Regions from separate parts of the Microbacterium sp. R86528 genome, predicted to be linked through region 1. Evidence: predicted binding sites of a transcription regulator. Region 1 holds the regulator's gene; each other region holds the start of a gene.
What was found. The regulator HrcA, encoded in region 1, represses chaperone genes, less so after heat shock. The targets are predictions, from matches to a motif close to TTNGCACTCGNNNNNNNCGAGTGCNAA.
Positions count from the first base shown of each region.

Region 1 (5,603 bases):
GACCATCGCCGACGGTCACTTCTTCGCCCGCGCGAACGCGCCGCACCGCAGCAGCGTGATGGGCCTCCGGTCCGGTGAGCGTGACAGTTTCGCCCACTCCAGCCGACAGCGGATCATCAACCAAGAAGTGCAACGCCACGTCAGATCATCCTCGGAAGCGGTCGCGGAGCTTAGAGAAGACTCCCTGGTGGAACTCCGAGAGCTTGGGGCTTGGCGCGCGGGTGCGCTTGGCGAAGTCTTCGATGAGGGCGCGCTCTTTCGAGCCGATGCGCGTTGGCGTCACCACATGCACGCCGACTCGAAGGTCACCGCGGTTGGACCCGCGCAAGGGAGTGATTCCACGGCCCTTGATCGTGAGCACGTCTCCGGACTGCACGCCGGGACGGATCTCAAGGTCTACGGAGCCGTCGAGAGAGTCGATGGTGGTGTTGGTGCCCAAAATCGCGTCGCTCATTGACACCTCCAATGTCGCGAGCAGATCATCGCCGTCGCGTGAGAACACGTCGTCGTTGTTCACGGTGATCTCCAGGTACAGATCACCATTGGGCCCACCGGCTGGACCCACTTCGCCCGAGCCCGGCAACTGCAGTCGCAGACCGTTCTCGACGCCAGCAGGGATGTCGAGAGACACCGTGCGACGCGAGCGCACTCGACCTTGACCCTGACACGTAGCGCACGGATAAGGGATCGTGGTGCCGTATCCAGAACACACGTTGCACGGCTGGTTGGTGACCACGTTTCCCAGCAGGCTTCGCACCTGACGCTGCACGTGACCCGCTCCGTGGCAGATGTCACATGTCACCGGAGACGTACCGGGCTGGCAGCAGGAGCCCTCGCACGTCTCGCACAGCACTGCGGTATCGACTTCGATGTCTCGGTGAACACCGAAGACCACGTCAGCAAGATCGAGAGTCACCCGCACCAGTGCATCTTGACCACGCTCGCGTCTTGAGCGCGGGCGACCGCCCCGCGAACCACCTGCGCCGCCGAAGAACGTCTCGAAGATGTCGTTGAAGCCGCCGAATCCTCCTGCGCCGCCAAAGCCTGCGTTATCACCACCCATGTCGTAGCGGGCACGCTGCTCATCGTTGCTCAGCACGTCGTAAGCGTGCGTCACAAGCTTGAAGCGCTCTGACGCGTCTTCGCCCGGATTGACATCAGGGTGCAGTTCCCGGGCAAGTCGGCGATATGCCTTCTTGATCTCATCGAGGGATGCTTCTCGGGAAACCCCGAGGACTTCATAGTGGTCAGCCACTTTCGCCTTCCTGCCGCGCACGAGCGCGGGATCGTATTGCGAGCGCGCTTCAGCGGCTCGTGTCGTCTTCTTCGAGCATGCGCGTGAGGTAGCGGGCTACCGCTCTCACCGCCGCAAGGTTTGTGGGATAGTCCATTCGCGTGGGTCCGAGCAATCCGACACGCGCTCCCGCGCCGGTCGCGTCATAGTCGCTTGTCACAACGGATGCTTCGGCGAGTCCGAATGCTTCGTTCTCACGACCGATGCTGGCGGCGAGCCCGTGCTCATCGGCCACCATCTCCCCCATCAAGCGAACCAAAGTCACCTGCTGTTCGATTGCTTCCAAGAGCGGATAGATGCTGCCACGAAAGTCCGACTCTCGTTTTGCGAGGTTCGCGCTGCCTGCCAGCACCAGGCGATCTTGCCGGAATTCTTCGAGGTCTTCCGCTACGGCACGCGCGAGCACGCGGGTGGCGGCATCCCATGGCTTGGTGGGATCGTCGTGCAGCGCCAGGTGGGTTTCGATGCGATGGAGGCCGTCACGCACAGATCGACCGACCAGCAGCGTGCTGAGTTCAGCGCGCATGCGGCCAAGGTCCGTTTCATCGAACTCGTCTTGAACATTGCTGACCCGTTGCGATACGCGGCCTGTGTCGGTAACGACGATCACGAGCATCCGACCACTGCCCAATTGCACAAGTTCGACGTGAGACACATTCGCTCGCTCGAACGAGGGGTACTGCACGATCGCTACTTGGCCGGTGAGCTGTGTCAGGGCGCGCACGGTGCGGCTGAGTGCGTCATCGAGGTCTACCGGGCCCTCAAGAAACGAAGAGATCGCGGTGCGCTGGGCGGGAGTAAGCGGGCGAACCTCAGCAAGGTGATCCACGAACACGCGGTATCCCTTGTCAGTCGGGATGCGTCCCGACGAGGTGTGAGGGGCGACGATGAGCTCCTCATCTTCGAGGAGAGCCATATCGTTGCGAATCGTGGCCGCTGAGACGCCGAACGCATGACGGTCGACGATCGTCTTGCTCCCGACCGGCTCGCGCGTGTCGACGTAGTCCTGGACGATGGCGCGTAGCACTTCGAGCCCACGTTCGCTGACCATGACGTTCCTCCCCGCTGGCACTCCTCAACCGTGAGTGCCAATTCTAGACCGGCTCGACGCCTGACGCGTCAGCGTAGCCCGTGCGTGTGGCATTTTTCCTCGTGCGCACCTACGCTGACTGCGATGAGTGATCCGCAGAGTTCAACGCCGAAGCTCCACCTGACCGCCGGAAACGTGCGTGGAACCGAATCCGAGGGCATTCGTCGCTTTCTCGGTATTCCGTACGCTCTGCCGCCTTTCGACGAGCGCCGGTTTCGGCTGCCCGAGCCGGTTCCCCCGTGGGAGGGAGAGCGGGATGCGACCCAATTCGGTGCGACTGCGCCGCAGTCACCGTATCCCGGCGCTCTCGGCGAATTGCTCTCGTCTGTCGAGATTGCGGGCGACGACATTCTGACGGCGAACGTGTGGACGCCCGTCGAGGCGCACTCCTTGCCAGTGATGGTGTGGTTTCACGGCGGGGCTCTTGAAAGAGGAACGCCCGCGCTGAGCGCGTATGACGGCTCAGCTTTCGCACGCGATGGTGTCGTGTTCGTCTCAATTGCCTACCGGGTCGGCTCTGAAGGGTTCTCAGTGCTCGAGGGCGCCCCATGCAATCTCGGACTCGCAGACGCCGCCGCCGGGTTGCGTTGGGTTCACGACGAGATCACGCACTTCGGCGGAGACCCGAACCGCATCACGATTGTGGGAGAGTCCGCTGGCGGCGCGATCGTAGCGGCATTGCTCTCGCGCCCTGACACCGTCAAGTTGGTTGCAGGCGCAGCGATCGAAAGCGCCCCGCTGGTGGCCGATTCAATGGCGCGCGCCGGCCGCGTGACCCGAGCGTTGGCCAAGCGGCTGGGTCTTCCCGCGACCCGAGATGCGTTCGCGCAGATCACGCCGAGGATTCTTCTCGAAGAGAGAAGGCAGCAGTCCGCGGGCGGCTCCCCACTGGGCGGGGCACCTGGTTTCGCGCTGGCCATTGACGCTGATACCTTGCCGCTGTCACCCCATGAGGCGCTGGTGAACGTCGAGGTTCCCTTGCTGATCGGCACAAACACCGACGAGTATCGATTGTGGTTTCCGCCGGCAGCGCTCGCTGCCATCACAACCCTGAAGTTCCAGCTCGGTCGCCTGGCGCTGGGCATTTCGTCACGAGCAGTCAAGCTGTATCGGGCGGCATGGCCGCACGCGTCTACCGGAGAGCTCTTTGGGCAGATTGCCACCGACGTGCTTCTGCGCAAGGCCGCTGTCTCCGTTGCCGAAAAGCGCCGGGCGAACTCTTTCGTCTATGAGTTTGCGTGGCAGAGCCCGGTGCGAGAGCTCAAAGCGGCCCACGCGATCGAGATTGGCTTTGTCTTCGATCAGCTGAATGCCGCAGATTCGGTGCGCATGGCGGGCAGGCTTGCACCGCAGGCGCTTGCCGACCAAATGCACGCGGACTGGGTGCGTTTCATTCGCACAGGTGATCCCGGGTGGCCTGCCTATGGCGCACAACGCACGACCCAGCTGTACGACACGGCTACCACGGCTGTTGCCCTGCGCCGCGCCGACGCCCTCGATTCGCTGCCCGCACCGAAAGTGCGCTAAGCCTAGTCGGTGAGCCGGCGAACGACCGCGTCTGCCAGCAGCCGTCCCCGCAAGGTCAGTACGACGGTGCCGCCGAGTGCCGAGGCGCCATCGATGAGCCCATCAGCAATCAGTGAAGCGATATTCGTGCGAGATGCACTCTCGATCTCGTCGATCGGCAGTCCTTCGCGAATGCGACTTCGAAGCAGCACAGCCTCGAGAGTGCGCGCCTTTGCGTCGGGAATCTCTCGCCCTGCCGCTGGCGAATTCTGGTGCTCAAGGCGCTGAGCGTATGCGGCTGGATGCTTCACGTTCCAAAAACGCACGCCAGCGATGTGGCTGTGGGCGCCAGGGCCGAAACCCCACCAATCGGAGCCCTGCCAGTACGCGAGATTGTGCCGCGATCGCTGCGAAAGATTGCGGGCCCAATTCGACACCTCGTACCAATCGAGTCCGGCAGCGCTGAGGCGGGCGTCGACGTATTCGTACATGTCAGCTTGCACGTCATCGTCGGGTGCCACCACTTCGCCGCGCTTGATCTGTCGAGCAAGCTTCGTGCCGGCTTCGATGATCAAGGCGTACGCCGAGATGTGATCGGGTTCTAAATCGAGTGCGGCGTCGACCGAGGCGCGCCAATCATCGAGGGTTTCTCCCGGTGCGCCGTAGATGAGATCAACGCTGACGTTCAAGTTAGCGCGGCGTGCCGCGGCAACGGCTGTTGTGACGTTCGCGGGGTTGTGTGTTCTATCGAGCGCGGTCAGCACTCGCGGGACTGCTGACTGCATTCCGATCGATAGCCGAGTGACACCCGCCGCGGCGAGTTCCTCTGCCACCGCATCGGTCACTGTGTCGGGGTTTGCCTCGACGGTGATCTCGGCGTCGTGTGCTACCCCGAATGCGTCCCGCACGCCGTTCAACATGCGGGCAAGGTCTCCGGGTGGTAGCAGTGTGGGGGTTCCGCCACCGAAGAACACAGTGGATGCCGCACGAATGCCGCCAGCGCGGCTGAGAACACTGCGCGAGAACTCCACTTCGCGCAGCAATGTGTCGGCGTATTGATCCTGCCGTGCGCCGTGCAGTTCTTCAGAGGTGTAGGTGTTGAAGTCACAGTAGCCGCAGCGCACTCTACAAAACGGAACGTGCAAATAGACGCTGAAGGGGGTCGCGAGATCTATCTGTGTGTCAGGGGGCAGGGAGCCGTCTTCAGGAACTGGCTCGCCGTCGGGTAGTGCCGAGCCCACTAGCGAGCCCTCACGCGGGAGTGTTGTAGAGCGGCGAGATCGCTCGCAGATAGCGCGTGAAGAGCTCTCGGCGACGCCGCCGCGTGAGCGCAGGCACCATGCGATACAACAGCGACGTTGGCGCGTCGAATGCGCGAACGGTGAACCACACTTGATCGTTCTCGTACCACTCGATCATGAAGGATTCTTCGCCGCTGACGACCGACTCGCCGACGGTGCCGAGCGCGAAGCCAACCCGTCGAGGTTCGTCGATCGTGAAGATAACCCGCAGTTCGGCGTCGGCGCGCATTCCGCTGACTCGGCCGTGAACACGGACGGTGGTCCCGGGGGCGACGTACGGGGTGCCGTCCGCGTCGTAGCGAAGGTCTGCCTCTGCGCGACTCGGAGCGATCGGAGTGCCGTCGGCGTCGAAGCTCACCCCGGAGTACATCGGGCCGGACGCGGGACGGACATCTGTGAGGGCCAGCCCGGC
Region 1 covers NZ_CP138996.1:480,876-486,478, reverse strand. The annotation lists gene SJY18_RS02420 (16S rRNA (uracil(1498)-N(3))-methyltransferase) at 1-139, opposite strand, end outside; gene dnaJ (molecular chaperone DnaJ) at 146-1,255, opposite strand; gene hrcA (heat-inducible transcriptional repressor HrcA) at 1,305-2,345, opposite strand; gene SJY18_RS02405 (carboxylesterase/lipase family protein) at 2,469-3,911, shown strand; gene hemW (radical SAM family heme chaperone HemW) at 3,914-5,131, opposite strand; gene SJY18_RS02395 (DUF1990 family protein) at 5,142-5,603, opposite strand, start outside.

Region 2 (5,603 bases), 590 kb from region 1:
AAGGCCTGCGTTCAGCGCGATCTGCTTGAGCGGAGCGTCGATAGCGACCCGCACGATGTTCGCGCCGGTTGCCTCGTCACCCTCGAGCTGAAGGCCCTCGAATGCGGTCTTGCCAGCCTGGATGAGTGCAACGCCACCACCGGCGATGATGCCCTCTTCGACGGCTGCCTTCGCGTTGCGCACAGCATCTTCGATGCGGTGCTTGCGCTCCTTGAGCTCGACCTCGGTTGCGGCACCAGCCTTGATGACTGCAACGCCACCAGCCAGCTTCGCGAGGCGCTCCTGGAGCTTCTCGCGGTCGTAGTCGCTGTCGGTGTTGTCGATCTCACGACGGATCTGTGTAACGCGGCCTTCGATCTGCTCCGCGTCACCCGAACCTTCGATGATGGTCGTCTCGTCCTTGGTGATGATGACCTTGCGGGCACGACCAAGCAGGTCGAGGGTGGCGTTCTCAAGCTTGAGTCCGACCTCCTCGGTGATGACCTGTCCACCGGTGAGGATGGCGATGTCCTGCAGCTGCGCCTTGCGACGGTCGCCGAAGCCAGGAGCCTTGACGGCAACCGACTTGAAGATGCCGCGGATCTTGTTGAGCACGAGAGTAGCGAGTGCTTCGCCCTCGACGTCCTCAGCGATGATCAAGAGTTCCTTGCCATCCTGGATGACCTTGTCGACGATCGGAAGAAGATCCTTGATGTTCGAGATCTTCTGGTTCGCGATCAGGATGTAGGGGTCTTCGAAGACCGCTTCCTGACGCTCCGGGTCGGTAACGAAGTACGGGTTCAGGTAGCCCTTGTCGAAGCGCATGCCCTCGGTGAGCTCGAGCTCGGTGCCGAAGGTGTTGGACTCCTCAACGGTGACCACGCCTTCCTTGCCGACCTTGTCGATCGCCTCGGCGATCAGGGCGCCGATCTCAGCGTCGCCGGCCGAGATGGACGCGGTGGCAGCGATCTCCTCCTTGGTCTCAACCTCCTTGGCGTCGGCGAGAAGCTGAGCGGTGATGGCCTGAACGGCCTTCTCGATGCCCTTCTTGAGCGAGATCGGGTCTGCGCCGGCTGCGACGTTGCGCAGACCTTCGCGAACGAGCGCCTGCGCCAGAACGGTAGCGGTGGTGGTGCCGTCGCCAGCGACGTCGTCAGTCTTCTTGGCGACCTCCTTGACGAGCTCGGCACCAATCTTCTCGAACGGGTCGTCCAGTTCGATCTCCTTGGCGATGGACACGCCATCGTTGGTGATCGTGGGGGCGCCCCACTTCTTTTCAAGCACGACGTTGCGACCGCGCGGGCCGAGCGTCACCTTGACGGCGTCGGCCAGAATGTTGAGGCCGCGCTCGAGGCCACGGCGGGCCTCCTCGTCGAAAGCGATGATCTTTGCCATGTGTGTGTCGTCCCTCCCGGACGTTGGGCTTGCATTATTGGCACTCTACGAATGCGAGTGCTAAGCCATTCTGGCACTCGACCCCATCGAGTGCAAGCCACGCACGCGGTGTGGTGACACACAGAAACGCCGATACCTTTCGGTACCGGCGTTTCTCAAGTCATTGCCGCTCGTCAGATGACGCGAACCGTCTCAGCTTGGGGGCCCTTCTGGCCAGAACCGACGGTGAATTCCACGGCTTGGCCCTCTTCGAGCACGCGGAAGCCGCTCATATCGATATTCGAGTAGTGAACGAAAACGTCCTGCCCGTCGGAGACGGTGATGAACCCGAATCCTTTTTCAGCGTTGAACCATTTGACGGTGCCCTGAGCCATGCGATCTCCTGTGTGTGGTGCGACAAGAATCATCGTATGGAGCGTTGCGCAGCGACGAACGCCAGATCGGCATCTGTTGACACGCGCGCACCAAAGTATTTACGCGGGCGAAACACATCAGCATTTGCTGGCGAAACGCGTCGCCACCCTTCGAGTGCGCCGACTAGGGCGTGGGCGTTGCGGTACCGGCTGAGGCGCGGTCCACACCGATCACGATCGTGAGTTGCTGCTCGTCTGCTGTCGCGGGTTGATATACGTCGGTCTGCGCGACCTCGGCACCACCGATGACATTCGCCAGACCCAAAGCCGCCGCTTCGTCTTCGTCGTTCAGGTAGTAGACCGTCGTCTCAGCGAAGTCTTCTGAACCTGCTTCACTCGCGGTGACCATCTCATCGGCCCAACCCGCGGCAACGACGACATCTTTCAACTGGGTCGCAAGCCCGCTCTCGGGCGTGGCGTTCAAGATCACCACATCGAATGACGTATCGACGACCGCTTCCACATCGGGTGTGGGTTCAACGGTCGCTGCCGGCTCGGGGGCGCCCAGCTCGATCCGGCCGGAGGCAATCAGTGTGGCGAAGATGCCGACGGTGATCAGCACGATGGTGGCAAGCGCCGCCCACAGCAGAACGACCCACCCGCGCATATGCGGGTTCTCGGCGCGGTGCGCACCAATACGCCCTGACTCAGGGAGGTCGTCGAAGCGATCCTTCGGCACAGACGTTTTCGGCACCAGAGAATGTTACCTGCCCACGTTATGAAGCCGAGTATCGCGCTGTCTGCGCAGTCGCTTCACCAGCATCGGGTCGAATTCCTGCGCGGGCACCGTATCGATGAGTCGTCCGAGCAACTGATAGTAGCGAGCGGGCGAGAGGGCAAGCTCCGCTCGAATCGCCTCTTCTTTCGCTCCGACATGGCGACGCCACTCTCGCTCGAATTCGAGAATGGCGCGTTCACGGTCGGTCAGGGGCACCCGATAACGCTAACGCGCAGCATCCACCTCGACTGCCCGCCACTCCACGTAGCCGCCAAGGGGATCAACATTTGCCATCGCTTCGCCATTGAGCGAGAGAACGAACCGGTCCCAAGACTCGTCCAAGGTGGCACCGGCGAGCTGCGCGAGAAGTCGGGGCGGGTCGATGCTGATCCATTCAGCATCCATCGAACGAATCGTCTCGACAAGCCGCTCGCGGTCTGCGTGGGCAATATGCGGCAGCACTCCGGGCGTCGTCACCACGAGCGTGGCATCTCGCGGCGCCGAGGCTGCGGCCGCCCGCAGCACGGCAGCGTCTGTCGCATCGCCCGCGTCGATTACGAGTGCCTCTCGTGCTGCGATATCGAGCGCGCCTGAAATCCTCTCGGATCGACCGATCTCTCCCGGCCAGACGAGCGCTGAGAGAAAGCGGCGGTCATCGGCGCACGAGGCGTCGAGCGGCTGCAGATCGATGCCGCGGCGCCAGACGATCTCTGGCATTCGCAGCGCGGGCCGGCCAACCAGCTCGCAGTCGAGCAACACCGTTGAAGCGGCCGCGCGAGGATCAAGCTGTGTGCCGTCGCCGTAGCGATAGGAATAGCGGTCAGGCACTAGACACAGCCCGGCGCTCGCACCGATCTCAAGCAGCGCGATGGGCCCGGCAATAAGGCTCAGCGCGGGCATCAACGCCGCACAGCGCAACGGCTCATTGGTCTGCAGACTGCGCTGAGAGGCCTCGGCGACAACCGCTTCGGCGTGCTCTCGCAACCACCGTGACCACTCGGTGAAGGTTGTCTCTGGTGCACCGAGCATGCGGCAAACGGCGAATACCAACGGTGGCTGACGGCGTGTGGGCGGCAGGCGTGCAATGGTGCGAGCAGCCGCACCACCTGCCGCGACCCCCATCGCCCACTCTTCATACAGCGCCGAGCGGCCGGGGGCCTCATCGCGGGCGAAGCGGCCGTACCGCGCCATGACGACTTGTTCCGCAGACTCATGCACTCCCCCATTCTCGTGGCGAATGCACAGCACTCACGGAACATACGCGCACACCGTGCGGTTGAATGGACGAAGACCCAAGGAGGACTCATGAACTACGCCGTCAACAAGACCGACGCCGAGTGGCGCGCCGAACTCACCGACGAGCAGTACGCGGTGCTGCGCAAAGCGGGGACAGAGCGCGCGTGGACGGGCGAGCTTCTCGACGAAAGCCGCTCTGGTTTCTACACTTGCGCCGCATGCGATGCTGAGCTGTTCAAGAGTGGCACCAAGTTCGACTCCCACTGCGGGTGGCCGAGCTTCTACGAATCTGTGCGCCCCGAGGCCGTCGAACTGCTCGAAGACAACGCCCACGGCATGCAGCGCACCGAAGTGCGTTGCGCGAACTGCGGCTCACACCTCGGGCACGTGTTTCCCGACGGATTCGGCACCCCGACGGGTGACCGCTATTGCATGAACTCGCTGTCGCTAAACTTCACCCCGGAAGCCTCTTAGTGAGCGAGCCCGAGCGGGTGGCCCCGGCGCTCGAAGCGGTTCGCGCTCGTCGCTCGTGGTCGAAAGTCACCGAACAAGCGCCCGCCCGCGCCGAGCTCGAGATCCTGGTGAGCGCAGCGGGCCGCGTCGCGGACCACTCCTCGATGCGACCGTGGCGACTGATCGAGCTGCGCGGCGCCGACCGCGATCGGCTCGGCAAAGCCATCAACAAAGCCGAGGGACGCAAAGGGGCCTCAACCAAGCCGTTGCGAGCGCCTCTGCTGATCGCTGTCGTGGCCACCTACCGCAAAAGCGACAAGGTTCCGCGGTGGGAGCAAGAGGCCGTGGCGTCGGGCGTCGCCCACATGCTGAGCCTGTTGCTCGACGAAGCTGGCTGGGGCGTACTGTGGCGCACCGGTCATTACACCCGCTCGAAGGCCGTTGCCAAGTTGCACGGGCTCGAGGCGAACGAAGAACTTCTCGGCTGGCTATACGTCGGCGGCAAGCCACCGCGCGCTCGCATCGGACGTCGCAAGCCGATTGAAGCCCGCAAGCATCTCTCGCGTCTGCCGAAACCGAAGTCGAAGACGAAGCCCAAGCCCAAGAAGTCGTGAGGCTTCAGGGTCGTCGCAGCCGCCACGGCGCAGCTGCGACGACTACCGACAGCAGCGCTATCGCGACGATCACTATCTGAGTGAGCAATGGCGGGCTGGACGCTGTCGGCCAGATGGCGTCGAGGATGACCGCGGTGACAAGCAGCCCGACCACCGAGCCGAGCCCGAGCAGCAGCACACCCGTGTGCTGCACCAGCGCCGCAGACAAGAAGATGTAGACGACGCCGAGGGCGCCCCCGGCGTAGATCCATGCTTCAGCAGGAAGCGCCTCGGGCATGCCGACGATCGCGACGTCGATCACTGCCGCGACGGCAAGAAACGTTGTGCCGCCGGCAAAGTTGACCAGTGTCGCCGTCAGCGGGGTGCCCACCTGCTGACGCAGGCGGCCGTTGGTGGCTTGCTGCCATGCAATGCCCGCACCGGCAAAGAACGGCAGAATCAGCATCCACACTGGAATGCCCTGCACGGTGTCGCCGACGAACACCGACCCGACGGCGACCAGAGCGATTGCCGCTCCGATCACGCGCGGCATTGTCACCGCGACAACCCCGCCAGGTCCGTAGCCGGTGCGGTCCAAGACGAGACCGTTCACGGTTTGACCGGCCACCATTCCCACGGTGAACAGGCCTACCCCGATGATGCCCACCGACAGGCCCTGGGTGGCCACGGCGAATGCTCCCGCGGCGCCGCCCAGCAGCATCCACCAGGGGATCGTCGCTGCGCGCACTCCGTCAACCAGATGGCGCACTCCCCCGCGCCCGGCGGGGAACAGTGCGCTCAGCACGATCAGAATGA
Region 2 covers NZ_CP138996.1:2,875,034-2,880,636, reverse strand. The annotation lists gene groL (chaperonin GroEL) at 1-1,374, opposite strand, end outside; gene SJY18_RS13340 (cold-shock protein) at 1,548-1,748, opposite strand; gene SJY18_RS13335 (LytR C-terminal domain-containing protein) at 1,912-2,481, opposite strand; gene SJY18_RS13330 (DUF3263 domain-containing protein) at 2,491-2,721, opposite strand; gene SJY18_RS13325 (DUF2332 family protein) at 2,731-3,723, opposite strand; gene msrB (peptide-methionine (R)-S-oxide reductase MsrB) at 3,811-4,215, shown strand; gene SJY18_RS13315 (nitroreductase family protein) at 4,215-4,808, shown strand; gene SJY18_RS13310 (DMT family transporter) at 4,813-5,603, opposite strand, start outside.
Region 2: a site for HrcA is predicted at 1,412-1,438, ahead of groL (chaperonin GroEL). Genes of this name have one in related genera too.

Region 3 (5,603 bases), 340 kb from region 1:
GGATCTCACCCTGCGGCGTCGGTGGGAGCCTGCGGCGGGGCACGAGATCTATGAGGTAAAGCTCGGGGAAGAGTACTTGATGTCGAGTCTGTTCACTGTCGCTGAGATCGCGCTCGCAGATCTCGGACTCGCCGTCGTGGGTGGCGACGACCTCAACGTGCTGGTAGGCGGGCTTGGTCTTGGCTACACCGCGGTAGCGGCATTGCGTGACAGTCGGGTGGGTGCGCTCGCCGTGATCGATCGTCTCGATACCGTGATCGGCTGGCATGAGCGCAAGCTGTTGCCAGTTTCGGCCGAGCTTGTGGACGATCCGCGCACCACGCTGGTCTGCGACGATTTCTTCGAGGTCATGCGCAACGCTCCGGGTGATGACCAGAGGGCGTGGAATGCAATCTTGCTCGACGTCGATCACTCCCCGCGCCATCAGCTCGACTCGACGCACGCCGACCTCTACCAGGCGGAGGGCTTGCGCGCACTTGACCGGCATCTCGCATCGAGAGGCGTGTTCGCGCTTTGGTCAGACGACCCGCCAGACGCGGACTTCATGGTTCAGCTCGATCAGGTTTTCGACGACACGGCTGCGCATGTCGTGGACTTTGCGAACCCCGTGACTGAAGGGATGTCATCTAACACCGTGTACGTGGGAAGAAGTCGCCGCTAGCTAGATCGCACGGTGTGAGTGCTCAGTGGTGATCGTGATCGTGGCGATCATCGTCGTGCTCGTCCTCAAGTAGCATCCCTACAGATGTCGCGCACGCGTCACCACGCCACGCTTCGATGCCCTCGCGTAGCGCGAATGCGGCGATCACGAGACCGGCAATCGCGTCGGCCCACCACCAGCCCAACACCGAGTTCAGCAGTAGCCCGACCAAGACCGCGGCCGACAGGTATGTGCAGATCAGCGTCTGCTTCGAGTCGGCAACCGCGCTCGCCGACCCCAGCTCGCGACCGGCGCGACGTTCTGCAAACGACAAGAACGGCATGATCACCACGCTGAGCGCGGCGATCGCGATGCCGGTCGAGCTGTGTTCGACGTCAACGCGGGTGATCAACGCGAACAGCGAACTGGCGGTGACATACGCGGCGAGTGCGAAGAAGGCGACGGCGATGACCCGCAGTGTTCCTCGCTCCCAACGCTCTGGATCTCGCCGCGTGAATTGCCATGCGACCGCTGCGGCCGACAGCACCTCGATTGTTGAGTCGAGTCCGAACGCCACTAGGGCGGCCGAGTTCGCAAGGTTGCCCGCTGTCAACGCGATGACAGCCTCGATCAGGTTGTAGACGATAGTCGCCGACACGATCCAGCGGATTCGTCGTTGCAGGGTTGCTTTGCGCTGAGCCGAGAGCGTTCCGGTGGCCGCGGTCATGAGCAGGTGCAGACGTCAGTGGAGCAGCAGCCCGGTTCGACGTGCAATACCACTTGCAGTAGTTCGTCGAGTGCTGGTGCGAGATGAGCGTCTGCGAGACGGTATTGCGTGCGTCGACCGTCTGGCGTAGCCGTGACGAGGCCACACCCGCGCAAACACGCCAGTTGATTCGACATCACCTGTCGTGAGACGTCGAGCGAGTCGGCCAGGTCAGAGGGGTACGCCGAGCCTGCGCGAAGCGCAAGCAGAATGCCCACTCGGGTCGCATCCGAGAGTGCAAAGCCGAGCCTTGCGAGAGCGGCGGTGTGGGTCACGGAGGCGGTGGTGGCGAGCACCATTTGAGAATACAGCAAACCATGAATTAAGGAAACGCTGTATCTATGGGGCTGTTCAACGTGCGAGTCGGCTGCGTACTCGCCGCAGCGTTGAAGTCGTGCCGCTCGGAATCAATAGCGCCGAGAGAACCGCGAGCACCGTGATCGCCGTGATAGCGCTGAACGCCGCCGCGTATACATCGCCATCCGGCTCGGACGACTGAATGGCTATCAGCGCCGCGATCATCGATGCGCCGACCGCACCTCCGAGTTGCCGAGCGACGACAGTCAGGCCCGTGGCCGCACCGACGTGCTGCTCATCGACGTGGTCGATCAGCACGTTCACGAGCCCGGCAGACGCCGCCGCGATACCCGCGCCGAGCAGAACGGTACCCAGCAGCAGGGTGATGAGTTCGCGCGGCGCGATAATCATCACGAGCGCACCGGCGGCGGCCGTGGCTGCTCCCAGAATGACGGGCGCGCGTGTGCCGATCCATCGACGCAGCACACCCGACAGCGGACCGACCACGAGCATGGCGATCGTCGCCGGCAACAGAAGCAATGCAGCGAGCGTCACTGACGCAGAGAGTCCTGCTTCGTCGCCAGAGGGCGCCTCGGCGAACGCCGGAATGAGAACGTAGATGCCGAGCAGGGCTGCGCCGAGCAAGAATGCGGTCAGTTGCGTGGCCCACACTCCGCGCAGACGCAGAGTGGGAGCGCCGAGGAGAGGATCGGGGCTCACGCGCTCGCGAAAGAACCAGTAGCAAAGCGCAACGGTCGCGATGAGAACAAGTGCGATGATCCACCACCACGGCGAGGGCCAGCGTGGTGCCTCGGTGAAGGCGAGAAGAACGGCGATCACGCCAACTGCAAGCGACAGTGCTGCTCGCAGCTCCACGTGGACGTTGCGGCGGCGGGGAATGTGGGGGAGAGCGGAAGCGAGAACAACCCAGCTCGCCACGACGATTGCAAACGGCACCCAGGCAGTGGCGCGGATGCCGATGTGATCGACCAGCAGCCCCGATACCAGCACGCCGAACCCGATCCCGGTGGCGAACATCGCGGTGACCAGACCTACAGCGCCCGCGCGGTTGTGTTCCGGTACGAGTCGTGGCACAGCGGCGATGGCCAGTGGAAACACGCCCCCGCCGACCCCAAGAATGGCGCGGCCGGCGATAAGCCACCCGAGGGTGGGCGCGATCGCCGTGATGAACAGGCCGAGTGCTACCAGCGGCAGTACCATCAGCAGCGTCCGTCGAGCGCCGTAGGCGTCTCCCATTCGCCCGATGACCGGTGTGGTGGCGACGGCGACAACCAATGTGATTGTGAGAGCCCAGGTGGCGTCCCCCGTGGTCACACCGAAAGCATCTGCCGTAATTCCAAGCACCGGGGCAGTCATCGCCTGCGGCAGAGTTGCCCCGAGCGTTGCGACGACGAGCCCTGTCATCGACACAACCCCGCGCGCCCCCAACCGTATGGGCACTCGGATCGCGCTGGTCGGTGTCGACATCACTTAACGGTAGCGAGCTAGCCCAACCGCATGCGTCCGCGTGTGAAAGGCCAGATCGGCGCTTCGTAGATCAGCTTCGCGGGGTCCTCGGGTGCGAGCGTGAACTGAGCTTCGCCAAATCGCCACATTCGGTTGAACAGAAACACGCCCAGCGTCACCGACTCGTCGGCGGCGAGCTGCCATGTGCCCACGCCCCACTGCACGGGTTGGCCTCTGCCTTCGATGATGAGCGTCGGGCGAATTCCGCCATAGAGCGCAAACCACGGCTTGTGCATCGTCAGTTCAATGCGGCGGGTGGCGCGGTCGGAGGTCATTCCCCCACGGTAGCTGGGGGAGCGTCGTGCGTCTGTTTCGGGCAGGGTTGGGGGCCAATGTTTTGACGGCGAATTTCTGGCACTCGACTGCCGAGAGTGCTAATATTTGAGCAGTTGAGTCATGTGGGCTCAACTTTGAATCGGCGCTCGAGCGCATCGTTCGAGCGAAGAGAAAAGGAGATGACTATGGCAAACTACGACCCGTTCCGTGACCTCGACCGTATTGCGTCGACCCTTCTCGAGTCGCGCGGTGGACCGCGGCGCATGCCGATGGACCTCTACCGCGACGGCGACCACTATGTGCTCGCCGCGGATCTGCCCGGAATCGATCCCGGCTCGGTTGACATCGACGTCGACGGTCAATTGCTGACAATCCGCGCTGAACGGACTCTCGCATCGGGCGATGATGTGAAGTGGATCACTCGAGAGCGTGAGGCGGCGACTTTTGTACGCCAACTCAACCTCGGCCAAGGCGTCGACACCGAGCAGATCAGTGCGTCCTATGACAATGGGGTGCTGTCGGTGACGATCCCGGTCAGCGAGAAAGCCAAGCCGCGCCGCATCGCTGTCGCGACAGCAGATTCGGTCGCAGCCCTTCAGGCGCACGAGTCTGACGCGTCACAAGCCGTCGAACAGTAGCGATCATGCGCCGCTGCGGGGCGGTCGAATCTTCCGTCCCGCAACGGCGCCCTTTCCCATAGGCGGCTGTCGCCCTTGGTCGGATCCAGGGCAACGGCAACGTATCGGCAACGGAGCTCTCATGAATGAAGAGAGACTTGATGACCCCTTTTATGACGACGTTGATGCGTTCGAGGAACAGCTCGGCGCGGAGTTGATCCGCAACGGAGTGATTGAGCGCTGGTGATCGCATGGGCTGCCCCGCTCGGCAATCGAGGTGAGATCGCCAAGGACATGCCTCTTGCGGCATCACCCCCCGCGTAGGCTCGCCGCAACGGCTCTTTCGGGCCGCCCCAACCAGCTTTGGCTCCAGGGTCGCCGCTGCCGACCAGAGGAGCCGCGATGGCATCCGTTGCACCAGCATCCACTCTCGGGCCAATCAGGCAGACGTACGCGAGTGCGACCACGTTCCCCCCTGTGGCCCGTGCGTACACGAACATCTCGCAGGTCGCGAAAGAGACCGGTCTGCTCGCACGCACCCCGTGGTTTTACGGCACTGTCGCGACCGTGCTGGTTCTTGCCCTTGGCGGCGTCATCACCGGGTTCATTCTGCTCGGCGAAAGCTGGTTTCAGCTGCTGATGGCGGCCGCACTCGGCATCATCGTCACCCAGTTCGCCTTCCTCGGACACGAGGCAGCGCACAAGCAGATCCTCACCAGCGGCCGCGCCAATGACCGCCTCGCCCGTGTTCTCGCGGCAGGGTTCGTGGGCATGAGTTTGTCGTGGTGGGATGCCAAGCACAGCCGTCACCACGCCAACCCCAACCGGGTGGGCAAAGACCCCGACATCGAGGTCGACACGATCTCATTCCTCGAAGAGGACGCGGCTCAGTCACGCGGATTCGTCCGCCTGATCACTCGCAAGCAGGGCTGGTTGTTCTTTCCACTGTTGACGCTCGAGGGCATCAACCTGCACTACCTCGGTCTGAAGCACCTGTTCTTCACCAAGGGCAAGGTCAAAGGCCGTGCGCTCGAAATCACGTTGATTCTCACGCGCCTCGCGATCGTCATCGTGCCGGTTTTTCTGCTGCTGCCGCTCGGCATGGCCTTTGCGTTCATGGGCGTTCAGCTCGCGGTCTTCGGCGTCTACATGGGCGCGGCATTCGCACCGAACCACAAGGGAATGCCGATCATCGCGCCCGACGCTCGACTCGACTTCTTCAGCAAGCAGGTTCGCACCTCGCGCAATGTCAGCGGCGGATGGTGGGCCACCTGGCTCATGGGCGGCCTCAACTACCAGGTCGAGCACCACCTCTTTCCGAGCATGTCGCGCCTGCACCTCGCGAAGGCTCGCGAAATCGTACGTGAGCAGTGCGAAACACTCGACGTTCCGTATACCGAGACCACGCTCTGGCGTTCGTACGCGATCGTCATCGACTACCTCAACCGCGTCGGACTCGCAGCACGCGACCCCTTCGACT
Region 3 covers NZ_CP138996.1:136,616-142,218, forward strand. The annotation lists gene SJY18_RS00640 (spermidine synthase) at 1-661, shown strand, start outside; gene SJY18_RS00645 (cation transporter) at 684-1,367, opposite strand; gene SJY18_RS00650 (metalloregulator ArsR/SmtB family transcription factor) at 1,364-1,705, opposite strand; gene SJY18_RS00655 (MFS transporter) at 1,758-3,191, opposite strand; gene SJY18_RS00660 (hypothetical protein) at 3,209-3,505, opposite strand; gene SJY18_RS00665 (Hsp20/alpha crystallin family protein) at 3,692-4,144, shown strand; gene SJY18_RS00670 (acyl-CoA desaturase) at 4,526-5,603, shown strand, end outside.
Region 3: a site for HrcA is predicted at 3,582-3,608, ahead of SJY18_RS00665 (Hsp20/alpha crystallin family protein). Genes of this name have one in related genera too.